2 regions of the Arthrobacter sp. TmtSoilC48 genome follow, and region 1 is predicted to be linked to the other one. Evidence: riboswitches for the same ligand, from Rfam matches in the RefSeq annotation. Region 1 holds a riboswitch; the other holds the start of a gene.
The links. Region 1 has a riboswitch for S-adenosylmethionine ahead of metX (homoserine O-acetyltransferase MetX). Riboswitches for the same ligand answer to the same signal wherever they lie in the genome.
Positions count from the first base shown of each region.

Region 2: another riboswitch for S-adenosylmethionine. It lies ahead of AC6I97_RS05150 (DUF1737 domain-containing protein); the one in region 1 lies ahead of metX (homoserine O-acetyltransferase MetX).

Region 1 covers NZ_AP046049.1:3,668,337-3,674,226, reverse strand. The annotation lists gene AC6I97_RS17055 (histidine phosphatase family protein) at 1-185, opposite strand, end outside; gene AC6I97_RS17050 (CPBP family intramembrane glutamic endopeptidase) at 298-1,065, shown strand; gene AC6I97_RS17045 (VOC family protein) at 1,243-1,881, opposite strand; gene AC6I97_RS17040 (bifunctional o-acetylhomoserine/o-acetylserine sulfhydrylase) at 2,069-3,424, shown strand; SAM riboswitch class IV at 3,576-3,690, shown strand; gene metX (homoserine O-acetyltransferase MetX) at 3,705-4,826, shown strand; gene AC6I97_RS17030 (hypothetical protein) at 4,833-5,234, opposite strand; gene AC6I97_RS17025 (winged helix DNA-binding domain-containing protein) at 5,278-5,890, opposite strand, start outside.
Region 2 covers NZ_AP046049.1:1,074,425-1,080,314, forward strand. The annotation lists gene AC6I97_RS05125 (UDP-N-acetylglucosamine 1-carboxyvinyltransferase) at 1-87, shown strand, start outside; gene AC6I97_RS05130 (glutamate--cysteine ligase 2) at 196-1,410, shown strand; gene AC6I97_RS05135 (hypothetical protein) at 1,407-2,003, opposite strand; gene AC6I97_RS05140 (O-succinylhomoserine sulfhydrylase) at 2,014-3,222, opposite strand; gene AC6I97_RS05145 (rhodanese-like domain-containing protein) at 3,223-3,633, opposite strand; gene AC6I97_RS05150 (DUF1737 domain-containing protein) at 3,630-3,896, opposite strand; SAM riboswitch class IV at 3,911-4,022, opposite strand; gene AC6I97_RS05155 (NtaA/DmoA family FMN-dependent monooxygenase) at 4,189-5,517, shown strand; gene AC6I97_RS05160 (aromatic amino acid ammonia-lyase) at 5,520-5,890, shown strand, end outside.

The sequences.
Region 1 (5,890 bases):
TGGTATGCCCGCAAATAGGGGGACACATAAACGCAGACCTGCTCGCCGTCGAGCTTCTGCCGGAGGGCCTCACCAGCTATCCGCGCCTGTTCAATTCCACGTTCGGTCAGCGGAATGCGGTAGTCCGGCACACGGTTGTAGATTGACGTGTCGGCATTGGCGGCGGACTGGCCGTGCCGGATCATGAAGATTCTCCCTGGGGCACTCATCCCACCAAGCATAGGGTCTGCCTACGGATGGAGCGGGAACGTGCACAGTTCACGGCAAAGTGGCAGGAACTGCAGGCAAGATAGGTACATGCTCCTTGCTTCCCGCCGCCGCCTGCGCGCCGAAGTACTTATCGTACTGGGCCTGTCTTTGGGCCAATCAGCTGTGTATTCCGTGGTGCAGCTCCTGGACAAGATGACGCGGGCGCCGCTGTCCGAGGCAACCTCCACTCTTAACAGGTCCCAAAGCACCCGCGAGTACTTCGACCTCACGTATCAACTACTGGACATTGTCTTCGCTTTGGTGCCGGTGGTCCTGGTGTTCTATTTCCTGTCATCGCATGCCCAGGGTGGGCGGGAAGGCGCAAGTGGCTTTGCCCGGCTGGGGTTCAACTTCGCACGCCCCGGCAAGGACCTTTTGCACGGATTGGGACTCGCAGCAGTCATTGGCATCCCGTCACTTGGCTTGTACGCGGCCGGCCGTGCCCTGGGTATCACCACCGCCATTGTGCCCAGCGGCCTGGAGGCTTACTGGTGGACAGTGCCTGTGTTGATTCTCTCCGCGATTCGCCACGCGATCGTTGAGGAAGTGATCGTCGTGGGATACCTCATGGACCGTTTCGGAAAATTCGGTTGGAGCACGCCGCTGGCCATTGTCGTGAGCGCGGCCCTTCGCGGCAGCTACCACTTGTATCAAGGCTTCGGGCCGTTCATCGGCAACTTCGCCATGGGCTTGGTCTTCGCCGGGATCTATACCAAGACGAAGCGGGTGATGCCTTTGGTCATTGCGCATGCGCTGCTGGACATCGTCGCGTTCGTTGGCTTCAGCCTCTTCGGCAAGGCGATAGGCCTGGGCTAGACAGCCTTGAAGCCAGGGGACCCTTAAAGCCAGGGGACCCTTAAAGAGAAATCCGGCCGCCATCGGTGGGTGACGTCGTTGGCACCCGCTGATGGCGGCCGAAGCTTGACCGGACACACTGGACCTGTGACCCAACATGCTGGACTGGAGGGGACCAGGCCCCAGGGAAGGTGTGCGTCAGATAGTGACGGCGCCGGATGCGGTTTCGAAAGTGACGGACATGATGCCAGGCGTACCGTGCGGGGCCATCCACTGGACAGCGACGTCCTCAAGCGGCTTCTCGACGGGCTCGCCCAGCCATTCGGTAACGCGCTCCGCCGAGCCTGCAATGGTGAGGCTGGACATCTTGACGTCACTCTCATAGACCTTGGACGGGTGCAGTGAGGGATCGCCCTCCCACTTGAGCAGGTAAGGCACCTGGGGATCGGCGATCAAGCCGAGAATGCCGATCTGCTGCCATACGAGTTCGCGGCCATCCGGGAACTTGCGGTTGCCCGGAACTGCGGACCGGCCGAGGCGTTCCTCGAAGGGGGCGAGGTCGTCAACGGCGACGCACCAGCCCATCCAACCGCCGCCAGCCGCCGAGCGTGCGCGGACTGCCTGGCCAAAGGGTGCCTTGTCGGAAGCAGGGTGGTCCAGGACCTCTACGACTTCCAGGTATTTGTTATCCGCCAAGGGAATGATCATGTTCCGGGTACCGAAGCGCGGGTGCACTCCGCCCCGGACTGCGTCCACTCCCAGAGCTGCGGAAATTCGTTCGGTGGTGGCCAAAAGGCCATCTCGTTCACAAGCGTAAGAGACGTGATCCATGCGCATGGCTTCATCTTGGCACTTTGTGATCGGGGTCTCAGCTAAGGGAAGCCTTACTAACATGGGATGTTATTGTGCGCCGCTGGAACGCTTCACGCCGGGTCGCGTAAAGACTGAAAAATACTGCCTTCGTCACAATGCTGTCCAAGTACCCGGGCGCTTCCTAGACTGGCCCCAGCCCACGCCTACAGCGATCAACGGCAAACCCGCGCGCCACGAAGAGGAGAACCCAATGTCCCAAGGATGGTCTTTCGAAACCCGCCAGATCCACGCAGGGCAGGAGCCCGACGCTGCCACGGGGGCGCGGTCGCTTCCGATCTACCAGACCACGTCCTTCGTTTTCCCGAGCGCAGAGAGCGCAGCCAACCGCTTTGCACTGGCCGAGCTCGCCCCGATCTACACGCGTATCGGCAACCCAACACAAGACGCCGTGGAGCAGCGGATCGCCAGCCTCGAAGGCGGGCTGGGCGCGTTGCTCCTTAGCTCAGGACAGGCCGCGGAAACCTTCGCTATCCTGAACATTGCCGAGGCCGGAGACCATGTCGTCGCGAGCCCCAGCCTCTACGGTGGCACCTACAACCTGCTGGCGCACACTCTGAAGAAGTTCGGCATCTCCGTGACGTTCGTGGAGGATCCGGACAACCTGGACCAGTGGCGGGACGCCGTGCAGCCCAACACCAAGCTGTTCTTCGGCGAGGTTGTGTCCAATCCGCGCCAGGACGTCCTGGACATCGAGGGTGTTTCACGCGCCGCGCACGAGGCTGGCGTGCCGCTCATCGTGGATAACACGCTCTCAACCCCCTACCTCATCCGTCCCATCGAGTGGGGTGCGGACATCGTGGTGCACTCGGCTACCAAGTATCTGGGCGGCCACGGCGCGGCGATCGCCGGCGTGATCGTGGACTCCGGAAACTTTGATTTCGGCAAGGACCCGGAGCGCTTCCCCGGATTCAATACTCCGGACCCCAGCTACAACGGACTCGTTTACGCCCGGGACCTTGGCAAGGATGGCGCGCTCGGAGCCAACCTCTCCTACATTCTCAAGGCGCGCGTGCAGTTGCTGCGCGATCTGGGTTCGGCGGTTTCCCCGTTCAACGCCTTCCTCATCGCCCAGGGCCTGGAAACCCTGAGCCTGCGCGTCGAGCGTCACGTCTCGAACGCCACCAAAGTGGCTGAATGGCTGGAAGCCCATGACGACGTCGAATCGGTTGCCTTCGCGGGCCTGCCGTCCAGCCCTTGGTACGACCGCGGCCGTAAGTACGGGCCGAGGGGTACCGGTGCAGTGGTGGCATTCAACATCAAGGGTGGCGTCGAGGCCGGCAAGCGATTCGTCGACGGCCTGGAGTTGCACTCCCATGTTGCCAACATCGGTGACGTCCGCTCGCTGGTTATCCACCCGGCGTCGACTACCCACAGCCAGCTCACGGTCGAACAGCAGCTGGTTGCGGGCGTGAATCCAGGCCTCGTCCGCCTCTCTGTGGGAATAGAGCACGTGGACGACATTATTGCTGATCTGGAGGCCGGTTTCCGGGCTGCCAAAGGCGCTTAATCGCGCTGCTGGGAGAGCGGCCGCCCGCCGTCGAAAATTCGCCGGGCGGCCCTTCGCGGTGCGTGTTCCTGAACGAAGCGGCGCCAAACCGTCACACAGCTGTCACATTCTTCGCCAAGACAGCGGTATTTTTCCTAGACTCTACGTATTAGGTCATGAGTGCCAGCGACAGCCCCGGCTTGCTGGCCGGCAACCCTCCTCCGCGGTGGGGTGCCCCGGGTGAAGACCTGGCCTGTCGCACGCAAGGCGGCAGGCAAGCGCGAGGTTAGGTGTCAAAGGAATGACCATTACTGCTACAGCACCCCCCAAACCGGGCAAAGAAGACGGGACGGTCAAGTACGCCGGCGTAGGTTCGCTGGAACTTGAAGCCGGCGGTTTTCTCCCGGATGTTGTGCTTGCCTACGAAACCTGGGGGCAGTTGAATGCGGATGCGTCCAACGCAGTCCTGGTTCAGCACGCACTGACGGGCAGCACGCATGTGGCCCGCGGTGCAACTGATGAGGAAGGCTGGTGGGAGCAACTCGTTGGTCCCGGCGCGACGATCGACACCAACCGGTTCTTCGTTATCTCCATCAACATTGTGGGCGGCTGTTACGGTAGCACGGGCCCATCGTCAGAGGCGCCGGACGGACGGCCCTGGGGATCCCGCTTCCCGCTGATCACGTTGCGCGACAGCACGGTGGCTGAAGCCCGGCTCGCTGATGCTTTGGGGATCAAGGCATGGCACGCAGTCCTTGGCGGTTCCATGGGTGGGGCGCGGGCACTTGAGTGGGCGGTCACCTTCCCTGAGCGTGTTCAGCGGTGCGCGGTTATTTCTGTGGGCGCCTACAGCACAGCCGAGCAAATCGCTTTCGCCCAGTCGCAGACGCTCGCCATCCGCCAGGACCCGAACTTCAACAACGGCGATTACTACGGTGGACCAACTCCTGAGGCAGGCCTTGCCCTGGCCCGACGGATAGCGCACATCACGTACCGGTCAGCGCTGGAGCTTGATGTCCGCTTCGGCCGGGAAGCCCAGCACCAGGAGACGCCCCTGGCCGCTGCGGTCCTGGGGGAGCGTGGCCGCTACCAGGTGGAAAGCTACCTCGATCACCAAGGCACCAAGCTGGTGCGCCGGTTCGATGCGAACAGTTACATCGCCATCACCGAGGCGCTGATGTCCCACGACATCAGACGGGGCCGGGGCACCTTGAAGGAAGCCTTGGCCGCGGCCACTGCTGAATTCTTTGTGGCAGCCGTCGATTCCGACCGCCTCTATTTTCCGGCCCAGTCAGTGGAACTGGCGCAAAACCTGCCAGGCAATGTGCCTGTCCACGTGATCGAGGCCCCCATCGGCCACGATGGCTTCCTCACCGAAATCGGGCAACTATCGAAGCAGCTTCGCGAGGCCTTCTTCGCCTAAGCCGGCTCAGCCGTTCATGATGTCGCCGCGCTGCTTCATGTAATCCTCCATGGCAATTTCGCCGTTGCTGAACTTGAGGTCCAGTTCGGCCAGCTTGCGCGCGCGGAAGCCTTGCTGCTCAGAGCCGCTGTGGCTCGGAAACGTAGGTGAAGAAGCGTTCGACGCCGGTCCTGGCGGCGGTGGGGCATCGGCAGGGCGGATGGTGGTGGGCTGCGTGGGATAGCCCGGATAATTCGGCTGCGGGTAACCCGGTCCCGGAAGATTCTGCGGGGGATAGCCGGGGCCCGGATAATTCGGGCCCGGGAAATTGCGGTCCTGGAGCCGCCGCGCCCGGGACTTGTTGTACATGCGTATCCCCATGGGAATCAGCCACGAGCAGACGATGATCCAGAAGATCAGATTGTTCACGGTGCAGGCCTCCTAGGTCTTAACCCAGCTTAGTCCCGCAGTTTCACACCAGCTTTGTCTCCATGCCCAGGAACTTCCCGTAGCGTTCCACTTCTGCCTCCAAGGCTTGTTGTTCGGCTGTTGTGAGTGGCCTGTTCATTCTGATGTCGAGTTCGCAGATCCCATCCGAGAAGCTGTGGCGCCACCATCCGGTCAACCTGCCATCCAGCAACACCACGTGAATTGGAGCATCGCCCTCGGGGAAATAGGGCGCCCTGCCGCCGAGGTAATGCCTCGATTGTGAATAGCCCATCACGTACTCGTCGTAGCACTGGATGAGATCGACACGGGGAAGTCCTGGCCCATCGTCACCTGGTGGGGGAGTCGCTGCAAGTGCCTCCACATCTTCTGCTGGCAAGTAGAAGTCCAAGCCGTCCACCGCCACAGTTGCCAACGCGCCCGGAACGGACTCTTCAGCTACCTGCAAGCCAAGCCGTACATCCTTGATGGTCAGTCCGGACCACGCGGCACAGTCCTTGATGGTGGCAGGTCCCCGGCTGCTGAAGTACCGCAGGGCCAGCTGGCCCAAGGCCCATTCGCGGTCGCCGTCCTCCGTCAGGGACATATTGCCGTCGGGCACACGTTCCTCGAACAAGGCGTATGTCTGTTTCAGTGCA
Region 2 (5,890 bases), 2.6 Mb from region 1:
AACATTTACGTGATTGAACGCGGCTACGAGGACCTGGCCGAGCGACTGAACACCATTGGCGCCAAGGTGGAGTACTTCCAGGACTAGGCCCTCCTGCAACGCGGGGTCACTTAGAGCCCATTTAGGGCCCTGACATGGGCCGTAAGTGACCCCGCGTTGCTGTAACCCGGATGCCGCATGAAGCACAATGGTGCCATGCGGACTTTCGGGGTGGAGGAAGAGCTACTCATCGTCGATCCTGTGACGGGCGAGCCCCTGGCCCTCGCGGATGCTCTGCTCGCAGGGCCGGAAGCGGCGCTTGAAAGCGGGATGGGGCTCAGCCACGAACTGAAACTGGAGCAGATCGAAACCCAGACCCGGCCGTGCCATACCTACACCGAGCTCCTCCAGCAGATCCGGCGTGGACGTGCCATGGCCGATGACGCCGCCAGGAAGCACAACGCCCGGGTGGCCGCGATTGCCACCTCGCCACTGGCCAAGAACACCCATACCACCCCGGATCCCCGCTTCGCCGTGATGCTTGAGCGCTTCGGGTTGACGGCCCACGAGCAACTGACCTGCGGTTTCCATGTGCATACCGCTGTGGAGTCCCCTGAAGAGGGCGTGGTGGTCCTCGACCACATCCGCGACAAACTTGCTGTCTTGACGGCCATCAGCGCCAATTCCCCCTACTGGCGTGGGTTGCCCACGGGTTTCGAGAGCTATCGGATCCAGGCCTGGAACCGGTGGCCAACGTCCGGGCCTTCTGCCGTTTTTGGTTCGTTGACTGCCTACCGGCGCATGGTCCAGCGCCTCCTGGACACGGGGGTTCTCCTTGATGAGGGCATGATCTACTTCGACGCGCGCATCTCCCGCAACCATCCCACTGTGGAAGTCAGGGTGGCTGACGTCTGCCTCCGTTCGGAGGACGCAGCCTTGATTGCGGTGCTTGTGAGGGCATTGGTTGAGACTGCTTCCCTGGAAATGCTCGACGGCGTTGAGCCCGCCTCGGTTCCGACTGCCCTGCTCCGGATGGCGAGTTGGCAAGCGAGCAATTCCGGACTTCGGGGAGACCTCCTGGACTTTGGCGACTTCCGTCCCCAGCCGGCAGCGGACGTGGTCTGGGCTTTGGTGGATTACCTGAGCCCGGTCCTGGATGACCAAGGTGAACTGGAGTTGGTGAAGGCCGGAATCGCGGACGTTCTTGAGCGCGGGAACGGGGCCCGGGAGCAACGCGAAGCAGCAGAGCGTTTCAACAACCGGCAGCATGACGCCCGGAATCCGCCAGGGAGTCCGCCGAGCAGGGAGGCCTTGGGGGCGGTGGTTGGGCATGCGGTGAAGGCGACGATTCGTGGTGCTGCCGCAGATGCACGTAAGGACCCGGCCCCCAACCTGACGGCGCCCATCCTGACGAGGGTCCGCAGGCCTTAGGCTACTGCGGAGTCAGTCCCGTCCCACGTCATCAAGTAAGCCCCCGCCAAGCCCTCGACGAGGTAGAACACGAACGGCGGGATGTCCTTCTTCGCCACAAGGATGGCGCCGTATATGGGCGCGCTGGCTGCGGCCGTGACTCCGATCCACCGTTTGGTGGGCAAGGAAAGAAGGCTTCCGCCGAGCGCAGCCAGGGCAAGAACGTGGAGCCCGGAATAGGCAAGGAAGGGCGCATTCGATCCACGGCCGTAGGCAAAGCGTTCCAGATCCGCGGCCCGGCGGGACAAACTGGAGACAAAGAGCGGAGCACCTGCCAGTAAAGCTGCCGCGGCTGCAACAGCCCAACGCTTCGCCTGTCCGCGCGGAAGACGACGGGCAAAGGCTGCGTATCCCACCGGCACCGCGACTGTTCCGGCAGCAGCGAGGTGCTGGCCGATCACCCAGCCACGCTGGCCGGCCTCAAGCATACGAAGACGTTCAGCGGCATCAGGGGTGATGTAGACACGCGATACAGGCGAGATCCCTGCAAACCACACCGCCGTACCGGCAACGATGACTGCTCCGGCACGGCGATGGGGGTGGTTCCCGCTCATGGCAGCAAGGTTAGACCTGTTTGAGGGCCTTCTCCAGATCCAGAATGAGATCGTCCACGTCTTCCAGGCCAACGGACAAACGGACCACGCCGTCGCTCAGCCCAATGGCCGCACGCCCTTCGGGCCCCATGGCCCGGTGGGTAGTGGTGGCCGGGTGCGTGATGAGGGACTTGGAGTCGCCCAGGTTGTTGGAGATGTCGATGACGCGCAGACCGTCCAGCAATGCAAACGCGGCATCCTTGGCCGAACGCCCGGAGGAGGGCAGCAACTCGAAGGTCAGCACGGTACCGCCGGCCTTCATTTGCTTGGCTGCCAGCTCGTACTGAGGGTGCGATTTCAGCAAGGGGTACTTGACCCAGTTGATGGCAGGCTGCTGCTCGAGCCATTCCGCGATTTTCAAAGCAGACGCCGAGCTGTGGTTCACCCGCAGGCCGATCGTCTCCAGGCCCTTGGTCAACACCCAGGCATTGAAGGCGGAGAGTGAAGGTCCGGTGTGCCGCATCAACTGCTTGACCGGGCCATCGATGAATGCCTTGGTGCCCAGGATTGCGCCGCCGAGGACACGCCCCTGGCCATCGATGTGCTTGGTTCCGGAGTACACAATGACGTCCGCGCCCAGGTCACCGCAACGCTGGAGCAAGGGTGTGGCAAAGACGTTGTCGACGACGACGGTCGCTCCCGCAGCATGCGCCAGCTCGCTGACGGCGGCGATGTCCACGATTTCCTGCATGGGGTTCGAGGGCGACTCGAAGAACACGGCGGTGGTCGGTTCGGAGAGGGCAGCCCGCCACTGGTCGAGGTCGGGACCGTCGACGAACACGGTCTCCACGCCCCAGCGCGGCAGGATCTCGTTGAGGATTACGAAGCACGAGCCGAACAGGGAACGGGCGGCAACCACGCGATCACCGGCAGCCAGGAGGGCACCCAAGGCGGTGAACACCGCGGACATGCCTGACGCCGTCGCGAAGCATGCCTCGGTTCCTTCGAGCAACCGCAACCGTTCCTGGAACGTGGCTACAGAGGGGTTGCCGTAGCGGGAGTAAACGAAGCGTTCGTCCTCGCCGGTGAAGGCGCGTTCGGCGGCGGCAGCGGATTCGTAGACGAAGCCGGAGTTCAGGAAAACGGGTTCGGACGTCTCCTGGAAGTTGGTACGGTCAAGGCCGCCGCGTACTGCCTGGGTGTCAGGGCTCCAGCTGGCGGCATCGGGATTGAAAGTCACTTAGTCGTTCCCCAGGTTGGTTGGCAGGCCGCGGTTCTTCCAGCCGTTGATGGTCCGTTCGCCGTAGCGGTCCGGGTCGCCTTCGAAGCCCTCAAGCACGTTGTAGGCGGTGAACCCGGCCTGCGTCGCGGCGATGGCGGCCGAGATGGAGCGCTGGCCTGAGCGGCAGATGAAAACGAGTTCCACGCCCTCACCCTCGGGTGCCTGCTGCTGCAGGTCCTCGATGAAGCGGGAGTTGGGAATGCCACCGGCGAGGTTCCACTGAATGAACAGGGGATCATTCTCTGTGGCTTTGGTGTCCGGGATGCCGATGTGGGCCCACTCGGCCTCGGTGCGGACGTCTACCAGGATTGCGCCTTCTTCAAGCTTGGCCCACGCGTCCTGCGGGGTCAGGTCACCTGCGTAACTCATGCGTGTCCCTCGAATGCTTCTTCGTCGTCGTCGTTCTCCAACTGGTCAACAGCATTCGCGACGGCGGCGTCTGCGTTGGCGATGGCAGCGGGCAGGACGACCGCCTGCGCCACGATGACATCCGTGCCATTGAACGTGGCTGCCGGGCTGCCGTGGAGCACGTAGCCGTCGGCGAGGGCCGTGGTGATCCGCTCGCAGAATTCACGGGTATCCGGACCTGTAATCAGGCGGTAGGAGAGTTTTTCTTCAGTGGTTTCAGGCATTGGCTGGTGCTCCTCAGTCACGCTTGCAGTTCGAAGTGTCGATACGCCGAGTAGTCACCTGAGGCACCCCGCCGGAGAGAGGGTTGCCGACCAGCAAGTCAGGGCTTGGCGCTGGTGCTCATTACTCAAGAAAAACGTAACATCCCGCGGCGGCGGCCCGCACTTGCAAGCGGTTACGCGGTCGTCATGTTGCGTAACCGGCCGGTGCTGGAGTAGCAGCCCAAATGTGACGCCCCGGGAGCATAATTGACGCAGTACGACCCCCTGTAACTTCGCAAGAAATCAGGTCGCGGTGAACGGACAAGGCAGCTCTACACTCAAGCCCATGCTGCATTTTGGATGGTTCGTGGGCCACGGTTTTGGTGTCCAGGGATGGGGAACTCCCGGCTACAGCCTGGGCTACGACTGGAAGAAGCCTGCCCTGTATCAAGACGCCGTCCGCGCGTTTGAGCAATCCGGCCTTGACCTCTTCATCATCGAGGACTCCCTTACTGTTCCCGATACCTATGGCGGCACTGCCGAGGTCTCGCTGGCACACGCCTCCTTTGCGCCCAAACATGATCCCTTGGCCCTGGTGCCGTACCTCCTGTCCGCAACCGAGCACCTTGGAATCGTCCCGACGGTCAGCGCATCGTTCTATCCGCCTTTCACTGCGGCCCGCCTCCTGGCCACGCTGCAGCATTTCTCCGAGGGGCAGTTGGGATGGAACGTTGTCACCTCCGGCAGCGACCTCGCAGCGCAGAATTACGGTTTGGACCAGCAGATTGAACACGACCTTCGATATGAGAAGGCGGAGGAATTCGTCGACGTCGTCCGCAGGCTTTGGCGGAGCTGGGAACCGGACGCCGTCCTTGAGGACGTTGAGGCCGGCGTATTCGCCGACCACACCAAAGTGCACCCTATTAACCACCAGGGTGACTTCTTCAAGGTCCGCGGTCCCCTCAACACCGCACCTCTGCCGGAGGAGCCCGTACTGGTGCAGGCCGGCGCTTCTCCCCGCGGCAAAGCGTTCGCGGGTGGGCATGCAGACGTGGCGATCGCCTTGGCCCGTGGCGTTGACGGCATGAAGGCCTACCGGGATTCCATCCGTGCCGAGGCTGCCAAGGCGGGCAGGAACCCCGACGACGTCAAGGTACTTTTCGTGCTAAAGCCCACCGTGGTTGGTTCATCGGCCGAGGCCGGGGAGTTGCGTGCGCAGCGCCGGGAGCTAACCCAGCGTGATATCGACAGCCAGCTCAATTCGATCTCCTACCTGTCCGTGATCGACTTCAAGCAATTCGACCTTGATGCGCCGTTGCCCGAATTGAGCACCAACAGCAACCAAGGCACGTTGGAGCACTTCGCCAAGGCGGCACCTCCGGGGTCTACCCTGCGCCAGATCCTTCAGGCACGCAGCGGTGGCGCCGGTGATTCGATCATCGGCACGGTTGGTGAAATCTCGGATTATCTCGAGGAGACCGGCGAGGCTGTGGGTGGCGACGGCTTCCTCTTCTCCGGCTTCGTGGACCCCGTCACCGTGCACGGCGTCTTGGACAAGCTCACTCCCGAACTGCGCCGCCGTGGCCTGTTGAGGAAGAGTTACGGCGACGGTGGCTTCCGCCAGAACCTTCTGGACTTCTGACGATGTCCTCCGAGCCCCGGACCCTGTTGATCGGCACATCGCCGGTGGACCCTGAGCGCGTAGCGCAGGCTGCCTTGGATCCGGCGTTTCACGTGAAACTCAACCATGATGCGTTGTCTTTGATCGGCCGCTCACGCGAAGTGCTGGAGCGCGCTGCGACCTCAGGGCAGAGAATCTACGGCCTGAACACCCTCCTCGGATCCGGACGGGATACGGCCGTGGAGGAGAAATCGGTTCTTGCCTATCAAATCCAAGTAGTCAGATACCACAACAGCGGCGTGGGCGCGCATCTGGACCGGCCCTCCGCCCGCGCTGTGATCCTCGCCCGGCTCATCGGCTTCAGCCGCGGCGGCTCCGGCGTGCAGCCGGAGAC